Regions from separate parts of the Pseudovibrio sp. Ad26 genome, predicted to be linked through region 2. Evidence: riboswitches for the same ligand, from Rfam matches in the RefSeq annotation. Region 2 holds a riboswitch; each other region holds the start of a gene.
What was found. Region 2 has a riboswitch for thiamine pyrophosphate ahead of PsAD26_RS22655 (hydroxyethylthiazole kinase). Riboswitches for the same ligand answer to the same signal wherever they lie in the genome.
Positions count from the first base shown of each region.

Region 1 (5,492 bases), on a different contig from region 2:
GGTACAATCGCCTATGACTCCATGGGTCTGAAAACCTTTGGTTTCGGATTTGGCCGTGAGGACATCTGGGGGCCAGAAATCGACACCTATTGGGGATCTGAAAAAGAATGGCTCGCACGTAGTGAAGAGCGTTATGACGATCTGGATGATCCTTCAACGCTAGAAAACCCGCTTGCCGCTACTCATATGGGCCTGATCTACGTGAACCCGGAAGGCGTGAATGGCGTTCCCGGTCCGCAAAAAACGGCTGATCAGATCCGAGAAACTTTTGCTCGTATGGCAATGAATGACGAGGAAACTGCAGCGTTGACCTGTGGTGGTCATACTGTTGGTAAGACCCATGGACGGGGTGCCGTCGACAACATCGGTGTCGCACCAGAAGCCGCTGGTCTGGACGAACAGGGATTGGGCTGGTCCAATCCTGGACAAGACGGCAAGGCAACGAATGCCTTTACCTCTGGCATAGAAGGTGCGTGGACCACACACCCAACCACATTTGATATGGGCTTTTTCGATATGCTGTTCGGCCATGAATGGGAGCAGGTAAAATCTCCCGCTGGCGCGTGGCAATGGGAACCCGTCTCCATCAAGGAAGAAGACAAGCCTATCGATCCAACCGACCCGTCCGTTCGTCATAATCCAATCATGACTGATGCGGATATGGCGATGAAGGTTGACCCGATCTACAACGAATACTGTCAGAAGTTCATCGCAGATCCTGAATATTTCAGAGATACATTTGCACGTGCGTGGTTCAAGCTGACCCACCGCGACATGGGACCGAAGGCAAACTATCTTGGCCCGGATGTACCGAAAGAAGAGCTCATCTGGCAGGATCCTGTTCCAGCAGGCAGCACCAACTATGATGTTGCTGCTGTGAAAGCAAAAATCTCATCAAGTGGTTTGAGCAATGAAGACCTGATCAAAACCGCTTGGGACAGCGCGCGGACCTATCGCGGTTCCGATATGCGCGGTGGTGCTAACGGTGCTCGCATCCGCCTTGCTCCTCAAAAGGATTGGGTTGGTAATGAGCCTGACCGCCTGACCAAAGTTCTGGCTGTGCTTGAACCGATTGCGGCAGAGGCAGGAGCCTCAGTTGCAGATGTGATCGTGCTGGCAGGGAACGTTGGTTTAGAAAATGCCATCAAGGCAGCTGGTTTCAACGTAGAAGTTCCATTTGCTTCTGGTCGTGGAGATGCCACTGATGCGATGACTGATGCCACATCCTTCTCTGTATTGGAGCCTATTTCTGATGGCTTCCGTAACTGGCAGAAGCAAGAGTACGCTGTTAGCCCGGAAGAAATGATGCTGGATCGTGCACAGCTCCTCCGCCTGACCGGATGGGAAATGACTGCGCTCGTTGGTGGTCTGCGTGTTCTTGGTGCCAATTATGGCGGATCAAAGCACGGTGTCTTCACTGACCGAGAAGGTCAGCTGACGACAGACTTCTTTGTCAACCTGACCGACATGGACAACAGCTGGCATCCACTCAAGGATGGTACCTATGAGATCCGTGACCGGAAATCTGGCAAGCCAAAGTGGACTGCAACCAGCGCTGACCTTGTGTTTGGCTCCAACTCAGTCCTACGAGCATACGCTGAAGTGTACGCTCAAGATGACAACCACGAAAAGTTCGTCCGCGACTTCGTGGCAACATGGACCAAGGTCATGAACGCCGACCGCTTTGACCTGGCAGCCTAATAAATAAGATAAGCCCGGACAGGACACTGCCCGGGCTTCCTCTTGCAACTCCATACAGGTGCCCTCTCTACCCCAGCTATATCCGGTTGCGCTCCTGTGGTTTTCCGGTTAAGAACCTCTTGACCTCGGGGTGCGCGTATTTGTCGTGCTGAGATGCTTTAGTGGCGAACCCGTTGAACCTGAACCGGCTAGAACCGGCGGAGGGAAGGGTACCGGTTTCATCCATCCTTGCCCTCTCGCCGCAATGGAGGATGACTTGAAACATCTGTTAATTGCTGCGGGACTACTCACTGCAACATCAGCGATGGCTGCTGAGAAGCCTCAACTGACAGTTTACACCTATGACAGCTTTGTTTCTGACTGGGGCCCAGGCCCAAAAGTGGAAGAAGCGTTTGAAGCTGTATGTGAGTGTGACCTGAAACTTGTTGGCATCGAAGACGGCGCAGCACTGCTTTCCCGCATTCGCCTTGAGGGTCAAAACTCAGATGCCGATGTGGTACTGGGCTTAGATACCAATCTTGTTGAGACTGCCAAGAAAACTGGCCTGTTTGCACCGCACGCTGTTGAGGCCCAATACACGCTGCCAGTGGAATGGGCTGATGAAACCTTTGTGCCGTACGACTGGGGCTACTTTGCCTTCGTACACAAGAATGGCGAAACCGTACCAACCAACTTCCGCGAGCTTGCAAAGAGTGATGCCAAGATCCTTATTCAGGACCCACGCTCCTCAACGCCAGGCCTTGGCCTGCTGCTATGGGTGAAAGCGGCTTACGGAGATGAAGCTGCTGATGTCTGGGCGGACCTTTCCGACAACATCGTGACCGTTACAAAAGGCTGGTCCGAAGCTTATGGTCTTTTCCTTGATGGGGAAGCGGACATGGTGCTCAGCTACACCACATCACCGGCATATCATCTGATTGCTGAAGAAGATAACAGTAAGACCACTGCCGCGTTTGAAGAAGGCCATTACATGCAGGTTGAAGTGGCGGCAAAACTTGCCGGAACTGATCAGCCTGAGCTGGCAGACAAATTCCTGAACTTCATGGTTTCAGACGCTTTCCAGACAATCATTCCAACGACCAACTGGATGTATCCTGCTGTGACACCAGAAGGTGGTTTGCCTGCTGGCTTTGACACATTAAAGGTGCCTGAGAAAGCTTTGTTCTTTAAACCTGAAGAAGCTGCTGCTGCAAGAAGTGAGGCTCTGCCGGAATGGCTAGAAGCGCTCAGCCAGTAAGTTCGCTTCCCGGTGTTGCCGCGGCATTTCTTGTCGCGGCACTTATACTTGGCACGCTGGCTGCAGTTGCATTGCGTGCAGAAGCGGGCCATGGCTTTTCCTCTTCCGACTGGCCTGCTCTCAAGTTTACGCTTACTCAAGCCGTGCTTTCTGCCGTGATCAGTGTGGCACTGGCTGTGCCCGTTGCACGGGCCTTGGCACGACGTCGGTTTCCAGGTCGCAGTTTGCTCATAGCATTGCTTGGTGCCCCCTTCATTCTTCCAGTTATCGTTGCCATTCTTGGGCTACTGCAAGTGTTTGGCCGTGCAGGCTGGATATCTGATGTGCTTGTCTATTTCGGCGCTTCGCCTATCCGCATCTATGGCCTCCACGGTGTTGTGTTGGCCCATGTTTTCTTCAACCTTCCGCTTGCAACTCGATTAATTTTACAAGGGTGGCAAGAAGTCCCTTCAGAGCGTTTTCGCCTTGCTGCACAGCTGGGGTGTGATGGAAAAGCTCTGTTTCGACTGATCGAACTGCCCATGCTCACCCGCATTTTACCCGGCGCACTGGCTGTGATCTTTGCTATCTGCCTGACAAGCTTTGCTGTTGCTCTGACACTTGGTGGGGGGCCACGGGCAACAACGATTGAGCTGGCGATCTATCAGGCATTTACATATGACTTTGATCTTGGACGGGCCGCGCTGCTTTCTGCATTGCAACTCACGCTCACTGCTGCAGCAGCCTTTGCAGCCCTAAAGCTTTCGCGCGGTGAAGGGTTTGGTGCAGGACTGGACCGAGCGATCCAGCGCTGGGATGGTGGTGCACCTGTTGCAGACGCCTTCTGGATTTTGCTTGCAACGTTCTTTTTACTTTTGCCGCTCAGTGCCGTTGTTCTTTCAGGCCTTAGCGGTCTGTTTCTGATGCCCTTTATTGTGTTGAAGGCGGCGCTTGTTTCCGTTGCTGTCGCTGCAGCCAGCACGGTGATCTTGTTGCTGTTCGCATTGCCTATGGCAGCAGCCGTTGCCGTTCGCCGACATAGTGTGGTTGAACTTGCTGGAATTTTGGGATTAGCGGCATCCCCGCTGGTGATTGGAACGGGTTTGTTTATCATTATACGTCCATGGGCAAACCCGTCAGACCTTGCTCTTCCTGTGACAGCACTCGTCAATGCGGCGATGGCATTGCCGTTTGCACTTCGCATTCTTGTCCCTGCTGCGCGAGATACGGTTTCACGTCATGGACGGTTGGCCTTGTCTCTAAATATGGAAGGCTGGGTGTTCTTTTCACGCGTCCTCATTCCACGTATGCGGCCACAGATCGGGTTTGCTGCGGGGCTTGCTGCGGCGCTTTCCATGGGAGACCTTGGCGTGATTGCCCTGTTTGCAGATCCGGAAATTGCAACGCTGCCTTTACAGATTTACCGCTTGATGGGGGCATACAAAATGCAAGCAGCAGCCGGCGGAGCTCTTTTACTGCTTGTGCTTTCAATGGCACTATTCTGGATTTTAGATCGGGGAGGTCGCTGGCATGCTGAAGCTTAGCTCTTGTCTCATTGCAAATGGCCGGTTCCAGTTGCAGGCCAATTTGTACGTTGAAGCTGGCAGCAGCGTCGCCGTTATTGGCCCCTCCGGCGCAGGGAAATCAACTCTGCTTGAGGCCATTGCTGGATTCCGCGAGATATCGCAGGGGCAGCTTTTCTGGAAAGAAGGTGAACTCACCAAACAGGTTCCAGGAAAACGCCCAATCGCCATGTTATTTCAAGATGGCAACCTGTTCCCTCATTTAACTGCCGCACAAAACGTGGCTCTTGGTTTGCGGTCTAACGGAAGGCTCTCAAAGCCTGAGCAAGAGCAAGTCACAGCTGCTCTTTCACGGGTTGGACTGGCAGCTATGGGAGAGCGTAAGCCAGCTGAGCTATCCGGTGGTCAACAAAGCCGCGTCGCCCTTGCCCGTGTTTTGGTTCAGCACCGTGATCTGTTGTTACTCGACGAGCCCTTCGCCGCCCTCGGCCCTGCTCTTAAGGCCGAAATGCTGGATCTTGTCGCGGAGCTCATCGCAGAAACTGGCACGACGCTTCTTATGGTCAGCCACGACCCACAAGACGCCCGCCGCATTACCAGTCAAGCAATTCTAGTCGCCAACGGGTCAGCGCACCCACCCGCTGAGACCGCCCAACTCCTCAACAACCCTCCGCCAACATTGCGGGAGTATTTGGGGTAGCATCTTCGCTGATGAGGTCCATTTTAAGTTGGCTGGCACCGTCTACTCAAAAGCGTGATTGGTGTAATTGGCGCATCTCTGATTTTATCTAGCGCATCTCTGATACGACAATGTGAATGCCAGATGGCTTCAGTTGATCTTCATGAGAGCATATAATTTTCAGACATATTACTAAAGATGTCTGTCTATGTGAGGTAGCGTTCAGATCATGGGTTTACTTCAAGATGGTCGTTGGGTCGATCAATGGTATGACACTTCAGAAGCAGGTGGTCGTTTTTTGCGCAAGGACTCTCAGTTTCGGAGTTGGATCACTCCTGACGGTGCTTCTGGCCCAAGCGGTCAAGGTGGCTTT
Region 1 is NZ_LMCE01000025.1:49,929-55,420, reverse strand. Features, by position in the region: gene katG (catalase/peroxidase HPI) at 1-1,701, shown strand, start outside; TPP riboswitch at 1,818-1,924, shown strand; gene thiB (thiamine ABC transporter substrate binding subunit) at 1,958-2,938, shown strand; gene PsAD26_RS05415 (thiamine/thiamine pyrophosphate ABC transporter permease ThiP) at 2,914-4,461, shown strand; gene PsAD26_RS05410 (ATP-binding cassette domain-containing protein) at 4,448-5,140, shown strand; gene PsAD26_RS05405 (glutathione S-transferase family protein) at 5,349-5,492, shown strand, end outside.
Region 1: linked by a shared signal. The riboswitch ahead of thiB (thiamine ABC transporter substrate binding subunit) and the one ahead of PsAD26_RS22655 (hydroxyethylthiazole kinase) in region 2 are both predicted to bind thiamine pyrophosphate.

Region 2 (5,492 bases):
ATGAATACCTGTCACACCTTTGGTGTTTTGGGCCGTCAGTGCAGTGATGACACTGGCCCCATAGACACCGCGAGCCGAAAAGGCCTTCAGGTCTGCTTGAATTCCGGCACCACCACCGGAATCCGACCCTGCAATTGTGACTGCAATCGCACTCATTAGGCCAATACCCCACCTTTATTATTCATTGTTTCGAGCTTGAGACGCTCGTTGAACTGGTCAGCCTTCAAGCTATAAAGGGTATCTATGAAAGCTGGAGTGAAGCTTCCCGGCCCGTTCGCCTGCTCTGCGGCAATCTCGCCGCATACACCATAGACAGCAAGCGCAGCAAGCACGGCAAGTTCCTTATCCGGCTCAACAGCGGCAAAACCAGCCAGCACACCGCCCAGCGCACAGCCAATGCCAGTCACCTTGTCCATATAAGCATGCCCATTGCCCACGGTGTAGGTTGTCTCACGGCCAAACACAGCGTCCTCAATACCAGTGCGCACAACCAGCGTGTTCTCGGTGACAGCTCCACCAAGCCCAGCGCTCTCACCCATATTGGCTTTGAGGATTGAAACGTTCTCTTTCAAAATGTCCTTGGCAAACTCCATGCGAATGTCTGAGCGATCTACTTTAACCGGGTCCAACACCACGGGCATAGATTTCTTGGCCGCCCCTTCAAGCCCCAGCCGGATACCATGTCGTCGCTTACCATCCAGCGTACCAAGATTGAGGAGCAATCCGTCAACACTCTCAGTAAATGCAGGAATTTCATCATGAGCAGACGTCATTGACGGCACAATATTACAAGCCAGCATCACATTCGCCGTGATGCTCTGAGCAACAGAGTTCGTCAGGCAATGAACTCGCACACCACGCTCGCGCACGCTCTCAAAAACCTGCCAAAGATTTTCAGCTGTGTAGGACATTTGTTTTCGCTTCCCTATCGATTACGGCGGGAACGATTACCTTGGTACTCATCCCAATTCCCTCCGCCGGCACAATCCGGATCAGGTTCTAGGAGTTGGCCTTCCGCCTCTCAGCCCGTCAGTCACTGCCGAGCACCCCCATTGGTTAGAATTTTTTGCTAGCAAACAAGAGAGCGAACTGCAAGCGGAAACGAGAGGCAGCGACAAAAGGCAACTGGGGGTAAATTTCGCTTAAAAAACGCAAAAGCTTGCAAAAAAACGCAGCTTCAACGCAAAATGCTCACAAAACAACGCAAACTCAATTTTGAGCGCAGCCCTGAAAGACAAATCAGTCTTACGGGACAGAAGGATAGCAGATTAATGATTCCGTTCTTTGTACAGATCAAATGCCAGCTCGGAAAAACCTATCAGGTTGCCAATGCAATTGCGGACGCAGAAGTTGCCTCCGAAATCTACTCCACCTCCGGGGATTTCGACCTGCTGGCCAAGTTCTACGTCAACGATGACGACGACATCGGCCACTTCGTTGCTGACAAGGTTCAGGTCTTCGATGGCATCCAGGACACCAGAACCATCATCACCTTCAAAGCGTTCTGATACCTACGAAAACAGGCGGGACACCAGCCCGCCTGCACAATCTCTTTTCAAGCTCTAAAGTCTTGATAACTTAGCTTTGAGCATCCTGAATTGCGCTCCACACAGCAACCGGCGTCGCGGGCATATCTATATGCTCAACACCTGCATTCTTGCGCAGCGCATACTGCACAGCATTCATCACCGCCGGCGCCGCTCCAATAGAACCAGCCTCACCAGCCCCTTTGATACCCATCGCATTTGTCGTGGAAGGAACATTGCTCGTCGAGAAGTCGAAATTCGGCAAATCATCAGCACGCGCAACATGATAGTCCATGAAGGACGCTGACAGCAGCTGCCCGGTTTCATCATAAACCGTGTTCTCACACAACGCCTGCGAGATCGCCTGCCCCGCACCACCATGCACCTGACCAGCCAGAAGCATCGGATTCACCGTCACGCCAAAATCATCCACAATCACATAACTGACCACGTCCGTCTTGCCCGTTTCCGGATCAATCTCCACCTCACACACATGCGTGCCATTTGGATAAGTACATTCATCCTGCATGACTTTTTCCGCTGCACTCAAGATATCCGGTTGCGATCCAGCCACATCAACAAGGCTGACCTGCTGGTCGGTACCAACCACGCGCACCTGCCCGTCTTCAAGTGTGAGATCCCCAACACCAACCTCAAGCTTCTCACTGGCGATCTCCTTGATCTTCTTGACCAGCGTTTCAGAAGCCGCCTTCACAGATGGCATGCCAATCGGAATAGACCGCGATCCACCGGTACCACCGCCAGTCGCCACACGGTCCGTATCCCCCTGCACCATCTCAACCTGATCAAGCTGCAAACCAAGATGTTCTGCAATGACTTGGCCATAAGCAGTGGCGTGACCCTGACCGTTGCTCTGCGTTCCAATCAGCAAAGTAACGCTGCCGTTCGTATTCAGCTCAAGCTTGGCTTCTTCACCGCCGGCAAAGGCACACGCCTCCACATAAGTCGATAGCCCAACACCGCGATACAAACCTTTTGCCTTGCTCTCCGCTTCACGCTCCGCAAACGTCGAATAATGGATCTCGTCGAGCGCCTTAGTAAGATGAGCCCCAAAGGAACCCGTATCATACATACGGCCAAGCGCTGTCGTATAAGGTAAGGCAGCGTCGGGGATAAAGCTCTTACGACGAAACTCCGCCGGATCCATACCCATCTCATGCGCGGCCTTATCAGCCAGCCGTTCCATCAGATAAAGCGCTTCCGGACGCCCTGCCCCGCGGAACGCATCCACCGGCACTGTATTGGTATAAACGCCTGTCGCTTCCACCCATGTTGCGGGGATATCGTAAAGACCGGGGGTCATGGTGATGCCGATCTGCGGAATGCCCGGGCCAAATTCATGCAGATAAGCGCCCATGTTTGCAAGCACATGCACCTTGAGGCCGATCATCTTACCGTTTTCATCAAGCGCAAGCTCAGCCGTGGATACATTATCCCGGCCATGCGCATCAGACATGAAGTGTTCAGTACGTTCCTGAAGCCATTTCACGGGATGACCAAGACGTTTTGCGGCAATCAGGCAAAGTGGGTATTCAAGATAGGTGAACATCTTGGTTCCAAAACCACCACCCACATCAGGTGTCACAACGCGGATATCTTTAGGGTCAACGTTGAGTATGTTCTTGGCAATCAGATCACGCATCCCATGACCGCCCTGCGTTCCAGTGGTCAGCGTATACCTGCCGCTCTCACCATCAAACTCGCCAATACAAGCCCGAGGCTCAATCGCATTGGACACCAGACGGTTGTTGATCACCTTGATCTTGGTAACATGATGCGCTTTCTGGAAGGCCTTTTCCATCACCTCCTTGTTACCCATACCAATGTGAAAGGCCTCATTAGACCCATGCTCAGGCCACACAAGCGGAGCGCCGTCTTCTAAGGCTGCTTCAGTTCCGATTGCCGGATCAACATCCTCGTAGTCAACCTCAATCGCCTCCATCGCAGCCCGCGCCTGCTCCACCGTATCGGCAACAACAAACGCAAGAGCATCACCAACAAACCGGGCTGTATCAGAGCAAAGAACTTCACGATGAGGCACCCAGTGCTTCGTCCCATCCAGCTGCCGAAGCACGGCTTTACATGGGATAGAGTTCGTTCCTTCAATATCCGCAGCAGTCAGAATAAGCTGCACACCATCCATAGCCCGTGCATCATCCACTCCCTCTAAGGTGAACTTGGCAAACGCGAGAGGAGACCGCAAAACAACGGCATGTGCTGCACCAGCCACCTTCAGGTCATCCGTGTAATGGCCCTTGCCAGAAATAAAGGCAGCATCTTCTTTTCGGCGAACGGGAGCACCAATTCCAAACTTCGGTGTAGCAACCTGATTCATGAAAACCTCAAAAATCTGGAGAGCGACCCAACACCGCACCTCCCAATACAGCTTTTTACGTATCAGCAGAGAACGTACAGTGCTTTTCTCAGGCTGCAAGTGTTTTCTGGTTCACCACAAAGGTGTATTTTCCAGAGTGACTTAAGGTCATTATCGCATCATTTAGAGCAAATTACGGAAGGGTACTTGGAGCTCTAAGTTGTCGGCAGCTTCGTGCTTACTGTCGAAACTCTCAAGCTAAAATTTGTTTTAGAATTTGACCAAACCGCAAACATTAGGTTATTTAAGCCATACACCCATCTGATCTTTGTTACGTTGTCCGCCCCCTGGCGCACACCATTTTGCACCAGACATTGGGTCTGGTCGTTTTGATCGTATCAAGGCAGCTTCGAAAGCAGTTACATGCCTGTTCCTTCAGCAGAGCCTGAAGGCAGCTCATCATCTGCTGCGTTAAAAACAAGGTTTTCCGCAAAATGGCAAAGCCTGTCCAATAACACACGCGGCATCTGCTGGGCCCTTCTGGCAACATTCCTTATGGCCGTCATGAGCACCATCATCAAGCTGCTCGGCGACCGCTTACACGTTACTCAAATCCTTATGCTGCGCCAGTTTTTCATGCTGGTGATCTCAGCACCGATCATTATCAAAGGATTTCCGGGTTCGCTCAAAACACAGGCTCCACTGCTTCACCTGGGCCGCATCCTGCTTGCGTCCTCTGCAATGTATTTCGGCTTCACCGCAGTCATTCACCTGCCGCTTGCTGAAAGCACAGTGATTGGTTTTGCACGCACGTTTTTCATCACGATCTTTGCAGTTTTCTTTCTGAAAGAAGTTATCGGCATTCACCGAATTTCGGCGACCATCCTTGGCTTCATCGGTGTGATGGTCATCGTCCAGCCCGGCACCGGCGCGGAAATGAGCATCTACAGCTTCATGGCGATCCTGGCCTCAGCCTGTGCCGCACTCGTAGGCATCATCCTACGCAAGGTCACTCAGGTTGATCAGCCCATCACGATCCTGACCTTTCAGGCAACTTTTGTGGGTCTGATCATGGCCCCCTTCGGCATCTATTATTGGGTATCAATCAACCTAAATGATGCGATCCTGCTGCTCTTGCTGGCAGGTGTCAGCTGGAGCGCTCAGATGAGCAACATTCAGGCCCTCAAGTTTGGTGAGGCCTCTGTGATTGCACCGTTTGATTATATCCGCCTTGTCTACGCGGCAATCATTTCTGTCGTAATCTTTGGCATCTGGCCGCTCTGGACCACATACCTTGGTGGCGCAATTATCGTTGCAGCTTCCCTTTACACCCTGCACCGCGAGACTGTGCTGGGCAAGAAAGTGGCAACTGGAACAGCGCCCACGAAAACGCACTAGAGCAAACGCTAAGCTCAAGCAAAAAGCCCTCGCAAATGCGAGGGCTTTTCTTTGTCACGAGGTAGCTATCAGCTGGCGTTTTCAGTGCTGCGCGTCTTGGCAGCCTCTTCCTCAACCAGCTCTTTCTTGGAGAGCTTACCAACCATTGTCTTAGGCAGCTCATCTCGGAACTCAATCGCCTTCGGCATTTCAATCTTGGAGATGTGCCCCTTCAGGAAGTCTTTCAACTCGTC
Region 2 is NZ_LMCE01000095.1:287,630-293,121, forward strand. Features, by position in the region: gene thiD (bifunctional hydroxymethylpyrimidine kinase/phosphomethylpyrimidine kinase) at 1-156, opposite strand, end outside; gene PsAD26_RS22655 (hydroxyethylthiazole kinase) at 156-911, opposite strand; TPP riboswitch at 953-1,061, opposite strand; gene PsAD26_RS22660 (Lrp/AsnC ligand binding domain-containing protein) at 1,272-1,508, shown strand; gene PsAD26_RS22665 (xanthine dehydrogenase family protein molybdopterin-binding subunit) at 1,579-3,882, opposite strand; gene PsAD26_RS22670 (DMT family transporter) at 4,285-5,259, shown strand; gene PsAD26_RS22675 (long-chain fatty acid--CoA ligase) at 5,328-5,492, opposite strand, start outside.

Region 3 (5,492 bases), on a different contig from region 2:
AAGCGGAAGCTGCTCGTGAGTCTCTCGGGTTGGGGCGGTCTAAAACCACCCCAGCTCCAAAATCTGCAGCTCCAGAAATCTCTGCTGCATCTTCACCTGCTGGCGATACGCCTAAGGCAGGTACAAAGGCCGATACTCCAGCGCGCGATGAGCCAAAAGCACCTGCTGCTAAAGCAGATGTGTTTAAAGAGGCGGTTCGTGCTGCGCAGGATCTTGGCAACGCCGCTCATCAGGCCAATCAGATGGCGCGTGATCAGCTACCTGAATCTGCCAGCGAGCGCAAAGAGCCTGACCTTGGCTCTATGGATGACAAAGAGACGGGTGAACCTGCTGCGTCTTTGCCAACCAAAGGTGCTGTTGAGACGAGCGCAGAAGAGCGCTCTTGGGTGCCGGGTGAGGCACGGCGGACTAAGCTGGAAACAAAAGGTAAATCGCGTCCTGAGATCGATGAGCCTGCCAAGGTTAAGCCAAAGACAAGCCGAAAACCTGCTTCCTCCCGCAAACCAGCCGTTGCGCAGCGCGTTGGCGATGCGATTGAGCAGGAAGAAGGGCTGAAGCCTTCCAATACATCGGGTATTGTCGGTATAATTGTGGTCATACTGATAATCTTGGGTGTTACCGCAGGTGTCTATAGTCTGCGCGATGTTATTCTCTCTTTAGTGCTTCCAGTTGAAACCGGTGAGACTGTTGCGCCAGAAAGCGCACCTTCTAATGAAGATGAGCCGCTTCGGGTTCAGCCGGAACGCACGCCGAAGAAGAACACCGACCGCTTATTGCCATCTGATGAAGGGGCAAAGGTTTCTCCGGATGCGACACGGGTGCAGACGACCCGGATTACCCGGAATTCGTCCAGCGCAGCGCCAACCGAGACAGTAACTGAGCCTCCAGTCGTGCGTGTGGTCGAAGCTCCAGCAGCGCCGGCAGAAGACACACCTTCTGCGCAGGTTCTGCCGGTGACGGAACCTGCACAGCAAAGTACTGCAGTTGAGACCAACTCTGTTCCGCCAGCTGAAACCATTGGAACGGAAGCTGCGGTTTCTCCTGTTGCACAACAGAGCATACTTTACGAAGAGGCCTTGACGCCGGGTGCAGCAGGTTCTGCATCACGTGGGAACGTTGTTTGGTCACTGGATGAAGCTAACGGCGATTCTGTCATCAAGGCTGTTGCGACGCTACCATCTCGTAACTTCTCTGTTGAGATGACATTGAAGCCGAATAGTGATCGATCTTTGCCAGCGAGTCATTTGCTTGAGCTGAACTTCATCTTCCCAGAAGGGTTTGATGGAAAGGGTGTTGAGAAGGTGCCTGGCCTGATCCTGAAGAAGACAGAGTCGGAAGCAGGTGATCCGCTTGATGGTGCTGCCGTGAAGGTTTCTGACACTCTCTTCTGGATTGCGCTGTCTGACAGTGATGAAGAAAAAGCGAAGAATCTGAAGCGTCTTGCTGAGCGTGAGTGGATTGATGTTCCACTGCTGTACAACAGCGGTCGCCGTGCAATGTTGACCTTTGAAAAAGGTACAACCGGCAACAAAGTTATCGCACAGGCAATCAAGAGCTGGAAGTAATCTAGTTTCAGCTGTTTAGATCAGATTTCAAAGGCCTTGGCTCTCTCAGAGCTGAGGCCTTTTTCATTATGCTGTCGTCCGTCAGAGCAAAATCTGCTTGCATCCTTCAGCAGAAACGCGCATGTTCCTTGCTATTCCGAGGGGTGCTTTTCTTTCGAAAAGCTGAGATTGCGATGAGCTAAACCCTTTGAACCTGATCCGGGTAATGCCGGCGAAGGGACGGGACCTGAGCCATTCTTCCCGGATCTCCATGTTTGCATTTTGCTGTAACGGGAGATCCTGTGCTGAAAACATCCCAGAGAGCTAATGTAGCTCCGTTCTTCCGCCTGTTTGTGATGCCCAATACCATTGTTGGGAGTCTGCATGCTGAAGCGAGCTTTGAAACGAATTCTCCGAAGTCTTTTCGGGATTTTGCTTTTTATCGCCATTTGGGAAAGTGTGGTTCGGATTGGAGAGTTTCCTCCGTTTCTCTTGCCAGGTCCGGCGGCGGTTTTTTCCGCTTTTCTCAATCAGGGCGTTTTTCTGCTGCATCATGCAGGCATTACCGCTTGGGAGACCGTTCTCGGCTTTCTCTTTGGCGTGAGTGCTGGGGCCTTGCTTGCTGTTTTGCTGGCAATGTCTGACCGGATACGCCTGTTTCTGCTGCCTCCAATTGCAGCAACCCAATCTCTTCCTGTGTTTGCAATAGCCCCACTTTTGGTGCTGTGGTTCGGCTTTGGGCTGGCCTCCAAGGTTGTGATGGCTGTGATTGTGATCTTCTTTTCTGTGACCTCGACTTTCTTCGATGGTTTGCGGAGGACTGATCAGTCACTGCTTGATCTTGGTAAGCTGCACGGCCTGAACCGCTGGCAGACACTTCGCTACATTCGCATTCCAGCCGCTTTGCCGTCTCTGGCCTCTGGTATGCGCATTGCAGCGGTGTTTGCTCCTATTGGGGCGGTGGTTGGAGAGTGGGTTGGTGCAAAAGGTGGGCTGGCTTTCATCATGCTGCAGTCCAATGCACGCATGCAGACAGCGACTATGTTTGCAGCGCTGATTTTGCTTGCGGTGATGGTGTTGAGCCTGAGGGCAGTTGTTGAGTTCGCCACTTCTCGGATGATCTATTGGCAGAAAGAGATCTAGGTCTCAGAGTATGAGGACGTAACCTTATGAAAAAACTAGGTATGCTGTTTAGTGCTGCAATGCTTGCGAGCACACTTCAGGTGCAGGCCGCAGATAAGCTGACTTTGCTGCTGGACTGGTTTGCGAATCCAGACCATGCACCAATCGTGGTTGCCAAGGCACGGGGTTTCTTTGAAAAAGAGGGCCTTGAAGTTGAGCTGATTGAGCCTGCTGATCCTTCCATGCCACCAAAGCTTGTTGCAGCAGGGCAGGGTGATATTGCAGTTTCCTATCAGCAGACGTTGCACCCGCAAATTGATGAGGGCATGCCGTTGATGCGGATCGGGACGCTGGTCTCTACACCTCTGAACACGCTAATTGTTTTGGAAGACGGACCGATCAAGGAGATTGCAGACCTGAAAGGCAAGCGTATTGGTTATTCCACATCCGGGTTTGAGAACGCCATGCTTGGGAAGATGCTTTCCAATGCAGGCCTAAGTTCTGACGATGTGGAGCTGATCAACGTAAACTTCTCGCTCTCACCATCTCTGATGGCTGGGCAGGTTGATGCGGTGATTGGTGGTTACCGTAACTTCGAGCTGAACCAGATGGAGATTGAAGGTGCGAAAGGCCGCGCGTTTTATCCTGAAGAGAACGGTGTGCCAGTCTATGATGAGCTGATTTATGTGGCTCACAAAGACAAGCTGGATGATCCGCGTTTGAAGAAGTTCATCAATGCGATTGAGGCGGCTACCGTTTATCTGCTTAATAATCCGCAGGACTCCTGGAAGAGCTTCCTTGAGATCTATCCAAATCTGGATGATGAGCTGAACAAGCGTGCCTGGGCGGATACTCTGCCGCGTTTTGCCAGCCGTCCAGCTGCTTTGGACAATGGTCGCTATGAACGGTTTGCAAACTTTCTGATTGAGCAGGGGCTCATTAAAACAGCGCCTCCAGTTGAAACCTACGCGGTTGAACTGCGCTAACCGGTATAGGTCTAAACTAAAATTTGAGCCTCCGAGTTTCGGGGGCTCTTTTTATTTGTAGGCTAAATGCCGTTATTGCGCTGCATCCTTGACCGCTTCGTGTTGAGCCAGATCGCTGAGGATGTATTTCTCAAAAGCAGCATAGATGGTGTTGTACTCGCCCTCAGAGAGTGATTTGCATTCATCTACCAGTGTTAGGGCTTTCTTCTTGTCATTCTCTTCAAACAGCGCGAAGACCATGTTGCAGTGGACGTTCTTGAGCTTGAGGAAGTTTTCTGAGAAGGCGAGCGACGGATCACCTAGCAACGCAAACGAACGCATCTGGTAACGGCTGGTTTTGACTGGAATTGTCTCCAATGCCGCCAGTTCAGGCATCTGACCGCGTGTGGTTTCGCACATAAGAACGCTGTGACCGGCATCTTTGCAATGTCGAGCCAAATCTTCTGCTAAATCAACGCATTTGCCGAGTGGCGCATATCTGAAATGACGCCGTGTACCTGTTTCGCCAAGCGTTGCCAGGCCGGTTGAGATGCCGATATCGATTGTGACTGCGTGGTCTTTCATATTTTTCTGGTTGAAATTGAATCGGTCCTTGAGATTGAAGCGCTTCATTTGCTTCTGCATTTCAATCGCTGTTCGGCAGCCATGGGCAGCATGGAATGGATCATCGAGCGGTGCGTTCCAGTAAGCATTCAGGCCGGATGTACTCAGCGTGTTCAGTGTACCATCGTGGATATGCACTTCATCGAGATGAGCTGTTTGGAAGCCGTTGGAGAAGCCTGCGAGATCCTGAGGAGACAAACCTTCATAATACCGGTGAAAGTGCCTCAAACGTGTCGAGAGGCTCGTGATTTCACGTTGCTGACCCTCCAGAGGGAGTTGCTCTGACTTCGCCAGTACCTTTTGCATTTGTTTGGGAGAAAGAATTCCTGCAAATCGTTCAGTTGTTTGGTTTCTGTGACTCTTGAATGTCACACGCCGGATTGTGCAGGAGAAAGCGAATATCAGCAGGACAACGAAGGATGGGAAGAATGGCTCAAGGACGGTGTTTTGCAGAGCGAATTGGTGGAATGCAACTCCGTTGATGACCAAGACTGCGACGCCTGTAAGTGACAGACTTAACCAGAAACCTTGCGTGGCGGATATGATCGCAATGGCGATGCCAAATCCGATTAGTGCCAGGATTTCAGCGTATTGTGCCCAGGTGGGTATATTGAGGAAGTTGCCAGACTGAAGTGTTTGCAGTGCCTGTGCATGTCGTTCTGAACTTCTGTCCTGAGTACCGATGACGAAGTGACTTCCAGAAGCTGGTGGCCAGAGTTTGGAGGATACTCTGTTCTTTAAGACATCGCTCGCCGCAAGGATGAAATTGCTGGTATTACTTGTTTTGAACACCAGCATTTCTGTCTCTGCAGTGACAGGAATCTGCAGATTAGTGCTTTTCAGCTGATAGCCATTTTCTGATTGCGTGACTTGGAACGGTTGCGTGTTTGTCTGATTGGACAGGCTCCATGCCGTTAATGCGAGAGATGGCAACTGCGCTGTGTCGCTTTGGAGTTGAAGTGGATAGAGCAGCGCGTTTAAACCGTGTGCGTATTGGGTGTCGCTTTGATATCCTGTGGCCTGCGAGAACCTTATGTAGTTGGAAAGAGGAGGTTTTTCAGCTACGGCCTTGCTCAACGGTCTGCTGAGCAGGACTGGGTAATGGGAGATGATGGTTTGTAAGAGCAGGTCGTGATTTGGATAAATTGCCCGCAATGAGGGCTGCAGATCGTCGTAGGTTCTGCTTCTTAAGGTGGGGGAGGTCGGATCGGCTTTTGTGAAGTCTGCATCTATAATC
Region 3 is NZ_LMCE01000147.1:44,057-49,548, reverse strand. Features, by position in the region: gene PsAD26_RS26135 (hypothetical protein) at 1-1,565, shown strand, start outside; TPP riboswitch at 1,695-1,802, shown strand; gene PsAD26_RS26130 (ABC transporter permease) at 1,929-2,687, shown strand; gene PsAD26_RS26125 (ABC transporter substrate-binding protein) at 2,714-3,652, shown strand; gene PsAD26_RS26120 (hypothetical protein) at 3,725-5,492, opposite strand, start outside.
Region 3: linked by a shared signal. The riboswitch ahead of PsAD26_RS26130 (ABC transporter permease) and the one ahead of PsAD26_RS22655 (hydroxyethylthiazole kinase) in region 2 are both predicted to bind thiamine pyrophosphate.